DNA from 2 places in the Pseudomonas sp. FBCC-B35 genome. Region 2 is predicted to be linked to the other one. Evidence: riboswitches for the same ligand, from Rfam matches in the RefSeq annotation. Region 2 holds a riboswitch; the other holds the start of a gene.
The links. A riboswitch is a leader RNA that binds a small molecule or an ion and turns the genes downstream of it on or off. The one in region 2 is predicted to bind cobalamin.
Positions count from the first base shown of each region.

Region 1: another riboswitch for cobalamin. It lies ahead of cobO (cob(I)yrinic acid a,c-diamide adenosyltransferase); the one in region 2 lies ahead of NMB38_RS15585 (TonB-dependent receptor).

Region 1 is NZ_CP101439.1:3,564,956-3,570,155, forward strand. It holds gene cbiB (adenosylcobinamide-phosphate synthase CbiB) at 1-161, opposite strand, end outside; gene bluB (5,6-dimethylbenzimidazole synthase) at 158-808, opposite strand; gene NMB38_RS16205 (cobyrinic acid a,c-diamide synthase CobB) at 805-2,100, opposite strand; gene cobO (cob(I)yrinic acid a,c-diamide adenosyltransferase) at 2,097-2,708, opposite strand; cobalamin riboswitch at 2,829-3,049, opposite strand; gene NMB38_RS16215 (PQQ-dependent sugar dehydrogenase) at 3,203-4,519, shown strand; gene NMB38_RS16220 (C40 family peptidase) at 4,526-5,065, opposite strand.
Region 2 is NZ_CP101439.1:3,437,305-3,442,504, reverse strand. It holds gene NMB38_RS15590 (N-acetylglutaminylglutamine amidotransferase) at 1-1,469, opposite strand, end outside; cobalamin riboswitch at 2,143-2,350, shown strand; gene NMB38_RS15585 (TonB-dependent receptor) at 2,460-4,598, shown strand; gene NMB38_RS15580 (ABC transporter ATP-binding protein) at 4,644-5,200, shown strand, end outside.

The sequences.
Region 1 (5,200 bases), 130 kb from region 2:
GCGCTCACGCCATGACTGCGCCAACCGCGCCCGCCGGCATTGAAGCGCCGCTCCAGGCTGCTGGCCATGTTGCCGAAAGCAACCAGCGGGTGGCGCCGCCGCGGCTCACCGAGCAACGCATCCAGGGCCACACCGGCCACGCTCAGCAACGCCACGCTCATGCGCCTTCTCCCCACCGGTTTTCAAACAGCATCTCGTGCAACGGTCGTTCTTCGGCCCAGCTCTGCATGACCAGCATGGGCGCAGGATAGAATGCCGCCACCGGCCCCAGGCACAGCACGGCCACGGGTTTGGCGCCGCTGGGCATGCCAAGCAACGCTGCCAGCGCCTGGGGATCGAACAGCGATACCCAGCCCATGCCCAGCCCTTCGGCACGGGCGGCCAGCCACAGGTTCTGGATCGCGCAGGCGAGCGAGGCCAGGTCCATTTCAGGCAGGGTGCGGCGCCCGAAAATGTGAGGCTCACGGTTGTCCATCAAGGCGGCGACCCATAGTTCGGCGCACTCGTTGATGCCCTCTACCTTGAGCTTCATGAATTCGTCCGAGCGCTCGCCCAGCGCTTGTGCAGTCAACGCCCGTTCGGCCTCCACCAGGGCCTGGATGCGCCCACGCAGGGCCCGCTCGGTGATGCGGATGAACCGCCATGGCTGCATCAAGCCCACGCTCGGTGCCTGGTGGGCTGCGCTGAGTAACCGTGTCATGACCTGCGGCGCCACCTCGCCTTGGGCGAAATGGCGCATGTCGCGCCGCTCGCCGATGGCGCGATAGACCGCGGCACGCTCCTGGTCGCTGAACGCATGTTCGTTCATGGGCAGAGCAGCGCTGCGGCTGCCTCCGGGTTGGAGGGGAAGTAGAAGTGCACGTAGGACGCGGTCAGGCGGCCCAGGCGATAGACCGCTTCGTTGCCGCGCCCACCGTTGGGGCTCAACCCACGTGCCAGCGGCTCGAGCGCGGTGCTGGTCAAGGAGTGGTGGTAGGTATGGCCGCGCAGCATGCCCTCGGGCAGTTCGACCGCCTGCAGAGCCAGGGCCGCCAGGCGCTTTTGCATGGTCGCCTCCCCCGGCAGCAACCCAAGCAACTCGACCCTGTCCCCGGCCACGTCGGTCAGTGCGTCGAGCAGATACAGCATGCCGCCGCATTCGGCGAGCAACGGCTTGCCCTGGGCATGATGGGCGCGGATGGCCTGGCACATCGAGGTGTTGCGCGCCAAGGCATGATGGTGCAGCTCGGGGTAACCGCCGGGCAGGTACAGGCTGTCCACTGGGGGCAATTCGACGTCATGCAGGGGGGAGAAGAACTGCACCTGTGCGCCTAGACGGCGCAACAGGTCCAGGTTAGCGCCATAGAGGAAGGCAAAGGCTTCGTCGCGGGCCACACCGATACGTACGCCCGCCAAGGTGGCCTGGGCGGGTAACGGATCGGCCGGTTCGAAGGTGACCGCCGGTGGCAAGGCGGCATCGCAACTGGCGCCCAATGCCTGGGCGGCAGCGTCCAGGCGTGCGTCCAGGTCGTTCAACTCGCTGGCCTGCACCAACCCCAGGTGACGGCTGGGCAGTTCGATGCCGCGCTCGCGGGACAAGCCGCCATACCAACGCAGGCCCTCGGTGAGGCTGCCTTCGAGCAGTTGCGCATGACGCAGGCTGCCCACCCGGTTGGCCAGCACCCCGGCGAACGGCAGATCCGGCTGATAACGCGCCAGGCCCAGGGCCAGCGCGCCAAAGGTCTGGGCCATGGCCGTACCGTCGATAACCGCCAGCACCGGCACGCCGAAGTGACGTGCCAGGTCGGCGCTCGAAGGGGTGCCGTCGAACAGCCCCATCACCCCTTCGATGAGGATCAGGTCGGCTTCACCTGCCGCCTCCCAGAGCAGCCGGCGGCTTTCCTCGGCACCGATCATCCACAGGTCCAACTGGCAGACGGGGGCACCGCTGGCGCGTTCGAGAATCATGGGGTCGAGAAAGTCAGGCCCGCATTTGAACACCCGCACCTTGCGGCCCAGATTGCGGTGCAGGCGCGCCAGCGCGGCAGTGACCGTGGTCTTGCCTTGGCCAGAAGCCGGCGCGGCAATCAGGACGGCGGGGCAATGGCGGGCCTGGCTCACAGCTCGACGCCCTTCTGGGCACGGATACCGGCCTGGAAGGCGTGCTTGAGCATGCCCATTTCGGTCACGGTGTCGGCCAGCTCGACCATTTCCGGCTTGGCCGCGCGACCGGTGACGATGACGTGCTGCATGGGGGGGCGAGCCTGGATGTCCGATAGCACCTGGTCCAGATCAAGGTAGCCGTGCTTGAGCGCAATGTTGAGCTCGTCGAGCACCACGAACTGCACCGCAGGATCCTGCAGCAGTTGCCTGGAGACGGCCCATGCCGCTTCTGCCGCCGCAATGTCACGCTGGCGGTCCTGAGTTTCCCAGGTGAAACCCTCGCCCATCACGTGATAGCGCACCTGTTCGGGAAAGCGCCTGAAGAACAGCTCTTCGCCGGTACTGTTGCGGCCCTTGATGAACTGCACCACCCCGCACTGCATGCCGTGGCCCAGGGCCCGGGCAAGCATGCCGAAGGCCGAGCTGCTCTTGCCTTTGCCATTGCCGGTGAGCACCAGCAGCAGGCCGCATTCGTTGGGGGAATTGGCAATGCGTTCGTCGATGACCGCTTTCTTGCGCTGCATCCGTGCCAGATGGCGTTCGTCGCGCTCGGTGGCGTCGCTCATGGGAGGTTCTCCGCTGGCTGACACCACGATCGAGCGCCGTGTCAGGGAATGGGCAGGCAAACGGAGCGCGCGCAGGGGCATTGGCCAAGGCCAGTGGTCACCGCGCATCACCCTCCGTGATGCCGTTGGCAGTATCAGGCCGGTCTCCGGGCTCGTGAGCGGGCCGCTGGCCCTGACCTGCGCGCCTTCCCGGGTATGGTCACCCAGTGGCCCTGCGCGGCCGTCACTCACTTACCGTTGCGGGGGCAGCGCCGGAATCGCACCCTGTGGGCACTCACCGACTTCCCAGTTTCACCCTGGCCAGACGTTGCTGGCGGGGCACCTGAAACACGCGCGAAGGTTAGAGGGTTGCACCCGGAGCGTCAATCGACGCGGCTCGCCTGGCGGCGCAGGAGGGATGGCCGAGCCACCCGCGTCAGCTCCGCCGCCTGTGCGACTGAACCCGCCGCGTTCCACAGCCTCTGAATCAATAGAACCTGCCGAGGACGTCGACCATGAACCGCGTGGCACTGCCTGTTGCACTTCTTGTAAGCCTGGGCTTGGGTGGCTGCGGCGAAACGGCGCGCCTGACAGTGGCCGACGGCACCGGCCCTGCGCCGCAGTTGCCCTCCCCCGCCAAGACCCTGCTCCCCACCGTGAACATCGCGCCAGCCGTCGGCTGGCCCGCCGGGCGCATGCCTCAGGCTGCACCCGGGTTACAGGTGTCGCGCTTTGCCGGTGACCTCGACCATCCGCGCTGGCTGTACGTGCTACCCAATGGCGACGTGCTGGTGGCAGAAACCAACGCACCTGCCAAGCCCGAAGACGCCAAGGGTATCCGCGGATGGGCCATGAAGCGGGTCATGGCACGCGCGGGGGCTGCCGTGCCCAGCCCTGATCGCATTACCCTGTTGCGCGACGCCGACCAGGATGGCGTTGCGGAAATCCGCCATACCTTTGCCGACGGGCTGAACTCGCCCTTTGGGATGGCGCTGGTGGGCAATGATTTTTACATAGCCGATACGGACAAGCTGCTGCGTTTTCACTACCAGCCCGGGGCACGCCAGGTAACCGGCCCGGCAGAAGTAGTTACCCTGCTGCCAGCCGGCCCGTTGAATCACCACTGGACCAAGAATGTCATCGCAAGCCCTGATGGGCAGCGCCTCTACGTCACCGTGGGCTCAAACAGCAACGTGGGTGAAAACGGACTCGACCAGGAGCAGGGTCGCGCCGCAATCTGGGAGATCGACCCCAGCACCGGCAAGCACCGCCTGTTCGCCACCGGCCTGCGCAACCCTAACGGGCTCGCCTGGGAGCCTAACAGTGGCGCACTGTGGACGGCGGTCAACGAGCGTGACGAAATCGGCAGCGATCTGGTACCGGACTACATCACCTCGGTACACGCGGGTGGATTCTATGGGTGGCCCTACAGCTACTACGGCCAGCACGTGGATGAGCGCGTGCAGCCCCAGGACCCCGCCAAGGTCGCCCGAGCACAGGTACCCGACTATGCCGTTGGACCGCATACTGCTTCACTGGGATTGGCCTTCGTCGGGCCGGATGTGCTACCTGCTCGTTTTGGAGCAGGCGCATTGATTGGCCAGCATGGGTCCTGGAACCGCAAGCCCCACAGCGGCTACAAGGTGATATTCGTACCCTTCGACGCCTCAGGCAAACCGTCGGGCCGGCCCATGGACGTGCTCGACGGTTTTCTGGATGAAGGCGGCCAAGCCATGGGCCGCCCGGTGGGGGTTGCCCTGGAGGGTCGCGGGGCCGTGCTGGTCGCGGACGATGTGGGCAATGCCATCTGGCGCGTCAGCAAAGCTCGGTAACCCGTCTCAGGGGTTCTGTGCCAGGTGCCCCTGAGGGATGACCCGCTTGGCCTGCAGGTAGGCCTTGGCCCAGTAGCTGTTGGACAAATAGTCCAAACGCACCGTACCGCCAGTGCGAGGCGCATGCACGAAGCGCCCGTCCCCTACATAAATGCCGGCATGGCTCACCTGCGAGCCGCCACTGGTCGCGAAAAACACCAGATCACCCGACTGCAAGGATTTCACATCCACGGTAGGCGCACGCATGCCGATCATCTCCCGCGTGGAGCGCGGCAGGCTGATGCCGGCGGCATCGCGGTAGACGTACTTGATCAGACCACTGCAGTCGAAACCCGAATCGGGCGTATTGCCGCCCCAGCGGTAGGGCGTCCCAACCAGGCCAATGGCGCGAATCAGTACGTCATCGGCAGTGGGCGAGAAGCTGGGTTGGCTGTAGGTAACCTGAGGCTGCACAACCCGCACAGGGGCAGGCGCCTGAGGTTGGCTGGAGCAGGCCGCCAATAAGGCTGCCAGGGAAATGAAAGCGAAGCGCGCCATCGTTGTCATGGCCAAAACATCCTGTATGGGAACGCTGGGCCGCAGCGGGATAGAGTTGAGAAATTAGATTAGACGCTTTCTGTAAATACGCACGGCGTCGAGCTTTTTTGCAAAGCAGCGACGCCGTGGTTAGGACACATCAGA
Region 2 (5,200 bases):
GCCGACAGTTCTGCCAGGCGGTAGTCCAGGAACGGCGTACGGGCTTCCAGCCCCCAGGCCATGGTCATGTTGTCCACGCGCTTGACCGGGTCGTCCACCAGCATCACCGTGCTGTCCAGGCGCAGGGCCTTGTCCACGGCGGCGTCGGCGCCAGGGCGGGCGAAGTGTTCACGGACGAAGTCGCCGGCGGCATCGTTCTCCAGCTGCCAGGCCGGCTGCACGGTGTCACGGTATTCGGCATGGCTGCGGTCGAAGAACGCTTCGCGGTACGCCGCGAATGCATCGTTGGCGCCATCGACCTGCGGGTACCAGTGGTAGCCGGCAAACAGCTCGTCGGCTCCCTGGCCGCTCTGCACGCCCTTGCAGTGCTTGGCCACTTCCCGCGACAGCAGGTAGAAGGCGATGCAGTCGTGGCTGACCATCGGCTCGCTCATGGCACGGAACGCCGCGGGCAGTTGGTCGATGATCTCGTGCTCGGCAATGCGCAGTTGATGGTGGCGGGTACCGTAGTGCTTGGCGATCAGGTCCGAGTACTGGAATTCGTCTCCGCGCTCGCCGCCTGCATCCTCGAAACCGATGGAGAAGGTCGACAGGTCATCCACACCCACTTCGCGCAGCAGGCCGACCAGCAGGCTGGAATCGACACCGCCGGAGAGCAGCACGCCCACGTCGACGGCGGCGCGCTGGCGGATGGCAACTGCATCGCGGGTGGCGTCCAGTACGCGTGTGGTCCAATCCTCGAGGGTCAGGTCACGCTCATCCGGGTTGGGGCCGTACTGGAGTTGCCACCAGGTGCTGCGCTCGACTTCGCCGTGGCGGTCGATGCGCATCCAGGTCCCGGGTTCGAGCTTTTGCACGTTGGCCAACAGCGTGCGCGGTGCCGGGACCACGGCATGGAAATTCAGGTAATGGTTCAGCGCCACCGGGTCGAGCATCGGGTCGATGTCGCCCCCTTTGAGCAGCGCCGGCAAGGTGGAGGCAAAGCGCAGGCGCTCGCCGTTGCGCGAGAGGTACAGGGGCTTTACGCCCAGGCGGTCGCGGGCCAGGAACAGGCGCTGACTGTCGCGCTCCCAGATAGCCAGGGCAAACATGCCATTGAGCTTGGGCAGCAAGGCCTCGCCCCAGGCGTGGTACCCCTTGAGCAGCACTTCCGTGTCACCGTCGGACCAGAAGGTATAGCCCAGGTCCAGCAGTTCCTGGCGCAGTTCAGGGAAGTTGTAGATGGCGCCGTTGAAGGCCAGTGACAGGCCTAACGTGCTGTCCTGCATGGGCTGGGCGGAGCCGTCGGACAGGTCCATGATTTTCAGGCGACGGTGGCCGAGGGCGATCGGCCCCTGGCTGTGAAAGCCCCACGCATCCGGGCCACGTGGCGCCAGGTGATGAGTGATTCGCTCAACGGCAGCCAGGTCGGCTGGGCGAGGGGCTTGACCGAGGGGGGTGAAACGCAATTCTCCAGCTAGTCCGCACATGTAACGTAAACCCTTTGAGTTTCGGCACTCATGGCGTCACTGGCTTTTCACTCGTACCCCATTTGTACCGCCTCCAAACGCCAGGGCTGATCAAGCCCCGCCCAATCGTGAGGGGGTGATCCACCTGGCGCATGCAGAGCAGCACCTGCACGCTGTGCCCGAGTTGCGCGGCGATGAATGCCGGGTTCATGCCGGCCACCAGGCACATGGTCGCGTACGTGTGGCGCGTGTCGTACAGCCTGCGTTACCTGATACCAAGCGTACGCAAAGCTGCCAGCCAGTAACGTTGTTGACTCGCTTCGGGGCGTATGAACAGCGCCGAACGGTCGTCTGTCCCACTGGGCGCGAACACGTCATCTGAACGCGCCTCGGTGAGCGGTCTGGGTTTTTCGAGGGCGTGCAAGGCCCGATCGTTCAATAAAACTTTACGTGGGCGCCTGGTTTTGGTGCGAATTTCGGTGATTCCTCGTGGCTGAAGTCCGCCTCTGTGGGTCGACGTCCAGCATCGATCCATCGCGTTCAAACCCAGTGCTACGCCTACCTGAGCGCGCCTTCGCACGCTCGGATGAAGCCCGCCAGGCGGGGGGCGTTAATCTTCGCAATGCCGTTCGTCGACGCTTGGCGGCGGCTCATCATCCACACGGGATGTTGACCCAGGACGATTTTGGTGGTCATCTGCGCGCCTGTTTCAGGTGCCCCCTGCCGCCGTGCATGGGGTGAAACGGGAAGCCGGTTCGTCGCCCCAGGGTGATCAGTCCGGCGCTGCCCCCGCAACGGTATGCGAGCGATGCTTTCGACAGACCACTGTGCCACAGGCATGGGAAGGTGACGGCATCATGACCCTCGCGAGCCCGGAGACCGGCCTGAAGCCTTGTTTGGCAAACCCGCGGTGGGCGGGCGCAGGCCGGTTTCCGTGGGCGCGTGCGCCTGCGCGTTCCCCATGCGTTGTTCCCTCCGGGATTCTTTCATTCCTGCTGCAAAAGGAAAGATATGTCCCGCTTTAGTGTTTTTCATACCCCTCAAGGGGCGTTGCTGGGTGCGAGCCTGGTGCCCTGTGTGTGCATGGCCGTACCGATTCAGGCAGCCGAAGACGGCCTTGCACTGGCATTGCCCGCCACGGCCATCACCGGCACTGCCGAGCAGAACCCTCCCATGGACTTGCACACCCCTGGCACCAGCGGTTCGCGCCTGCACCTCACGCCCTTGGAAACGCCAGCCAGCGTCACCAGCATCAGCGCCGAGCACATCAGTGGACGCAACAACGCCACGGTGCAGGAAGCAGTGACCCGCACCCCCGGCATCACCTTCATCGGCACGCCTGGCAACGGTGGCACTGCGCTTTCGGCCCGTGGCTTCACCGGGCACAGTTCGACCATGCAGCTGTATGACGGCACCCGCCTGTACGTGGGTGCTGGCACCGTCACGTTTCCCGTGGACACCTGGGCCGTGGACCGCATCGACGTACTGCGCGGCCCGGCTTCGGTGTTGTACGGGGAGGGCGCCACCGGTGCGGTGATCAACGTGGTGCCCAAGAAGCCCTTCGACGGCGAGGTTCGCAATCATGTCCGCCTGGGCTACGGTTCCCATGATCGCCGGCAGTTGGCGTTGGACAGCGGCGGTTCGCTGACCGATACCCTGAGCTATCGCTTGAACCTCAATAAACTGGACAGCAATGGCTGGGTCGACCGTGGTGAGTCAGCCAGCGTTGCTGTCAGCGGTTCATTGCGCTGGCAGCCGAACGACGATTTCAGCATCACCCTCAGCCATGACTACGGTGACCAGGATCCGCAGCAGTATTTCGGTACGCCGCTGGTCAATGGGCATTACCGTGAGTCGCTGCGTGACCACAACTACAACGTGGCCAATGCCGAGGTGCATTACAACGATCAGTCCACTCGCCTGGTCACGGACTGGGTGATCACCGACAACCTGACCGCCAGCAATCAGCTGTACTTCCTCAAGGCCCAGCGCCGGTGGCGAAATGCCGAAAGCTACACCTGGCTGCCTGGCGACCAGGTGCAGCGCAGCAGTTTCATCAGCATCAAGCAGACCCAGGAGCAGATCGGGGATCGCCAGTCGTTCACCCTGCAGCACGCGTTGTTCGGCCTGGACAGCCAGACCGTTGTTGGCGCCGACTACAATGCGATCCGCTTCGTGCGCAAACATGATTTTGGCAATACCTTTACCGACACCGTGCCACTGTCGGGCTCGGGCGGCGGAGACTACATCAGCACCGACCCCTATCGCTCGCGCGAAGCCAACCAGGCACGGCAATTCTCGCTGTTCGCCGAAAACCGCACGCAACTCACCGAGCGCCTGTCGCTGATCACCGGTGTGCGGCGTGATCAGGTGCATCTGAACCGTGACGATCTGGACACCGATACCCGCTCGGACCGCAGCCTGAGTGGCGACAACTGGCGGGCAGGCCTGGTGTTCGCGCTGACCGAGGACCTCTCGGTCTATGGTCAGTACGCCACCAGCACCGAGGGCGTGAGCAACCTGCTGACGCTCAGTACAGCGCAACAAAGCTGGGACCTGAGTACCGCCAAACAGACCGAAGTCGGTGTCAAACAGATGCTCCCTGATGGCCGTGGCGAGTGGACGCTTGCGGCCTACCACATCGTCAAGAAAAAGCTCTTGAGCAGCGACCCGCTCAACCCTGTCCTTCAGCAACAGGTCGGCCAGCAATCCTCGGACGGCATCGAGGCCAACTTGGCGTTGCGCCTGCCCTACGATGTGCAGCTTTCGGCCAACGCCGCCTGGGTGCGCGCGGAGTACGACGAGTTTGCCAGTGGCACCAGCAACTACAACGGCAATCGGCCGGTCGATGTGCCCCGGCGATCGGCCAACCTGTGGTTGAGCAAGGACTTTGGTCGGTTGCTCAGTGCCGGGGCGGGTGCGCGGTATGTCGACAGCCGCTATGGGGACAATGCCAACACCGTGCAGGTGCCGAGCTACACCGTGGTCGACGCCAACGTTGACTGGCACGTGCAGCCGGACCTGACCTTGGGCTTGCAGCTCAACAACCTGTTCGATCGCCAGTACGCGACCACCACCGGCAACAATGGGCGCCAGTGGTACCTGGGCGAGCCAAGGTCATTTTTCGTCACGGCGGATTACCGCTTCTGACCTGTTGCACCGGCCTTCGGGCTGGTGCTTGCTGGAGTGAATCCGATGACTCGACTGAGTATCGAGGGCCTGCATTGGGCAGTGCCCGAGGCGGGGCGCAGGGTGCGCCAGATCCTGCAAGGCGTGGACCTGCATGTGGACGACGGTGAGTGCGTAGGGCTTATCGGCCCTAACGGCAGTGGCAAGACCAGCCTGCTACGTTGCGCCTATCGCGCCACGCTACCCACCGCAGGCAGCGTCAGCTTGAGCGGTGCCGATATCTGGCAACGCAGCCCGCGCTGGTGTGCCCAGCGTATCGCGGTGGTGCTTCAGGAGTTTCCTGGCGAGTTTGGATTGAGTGTTGCCGAAGTGGTGGCCATGGGGCGCACGCCGCACAAGGCCCTGTTTGACGGCGACTCGCCCGAGGACCGGCAAAGGGTTGCTCACACGCTCGTGCTGGTTGGGCTGGCAGGTTATGACGGGCGCACGTTCGCTTCGCTATCCGGGGGCGAGAAGCAGCGCGTGCTACTGGCCCGGGCACTGGTCCAGGCCCCTGAACTGCTGATTCTCGACGAGCCAACCAACCACCTCGACCCGCGTTACCAGCTTGGGCTTTTGCGGCA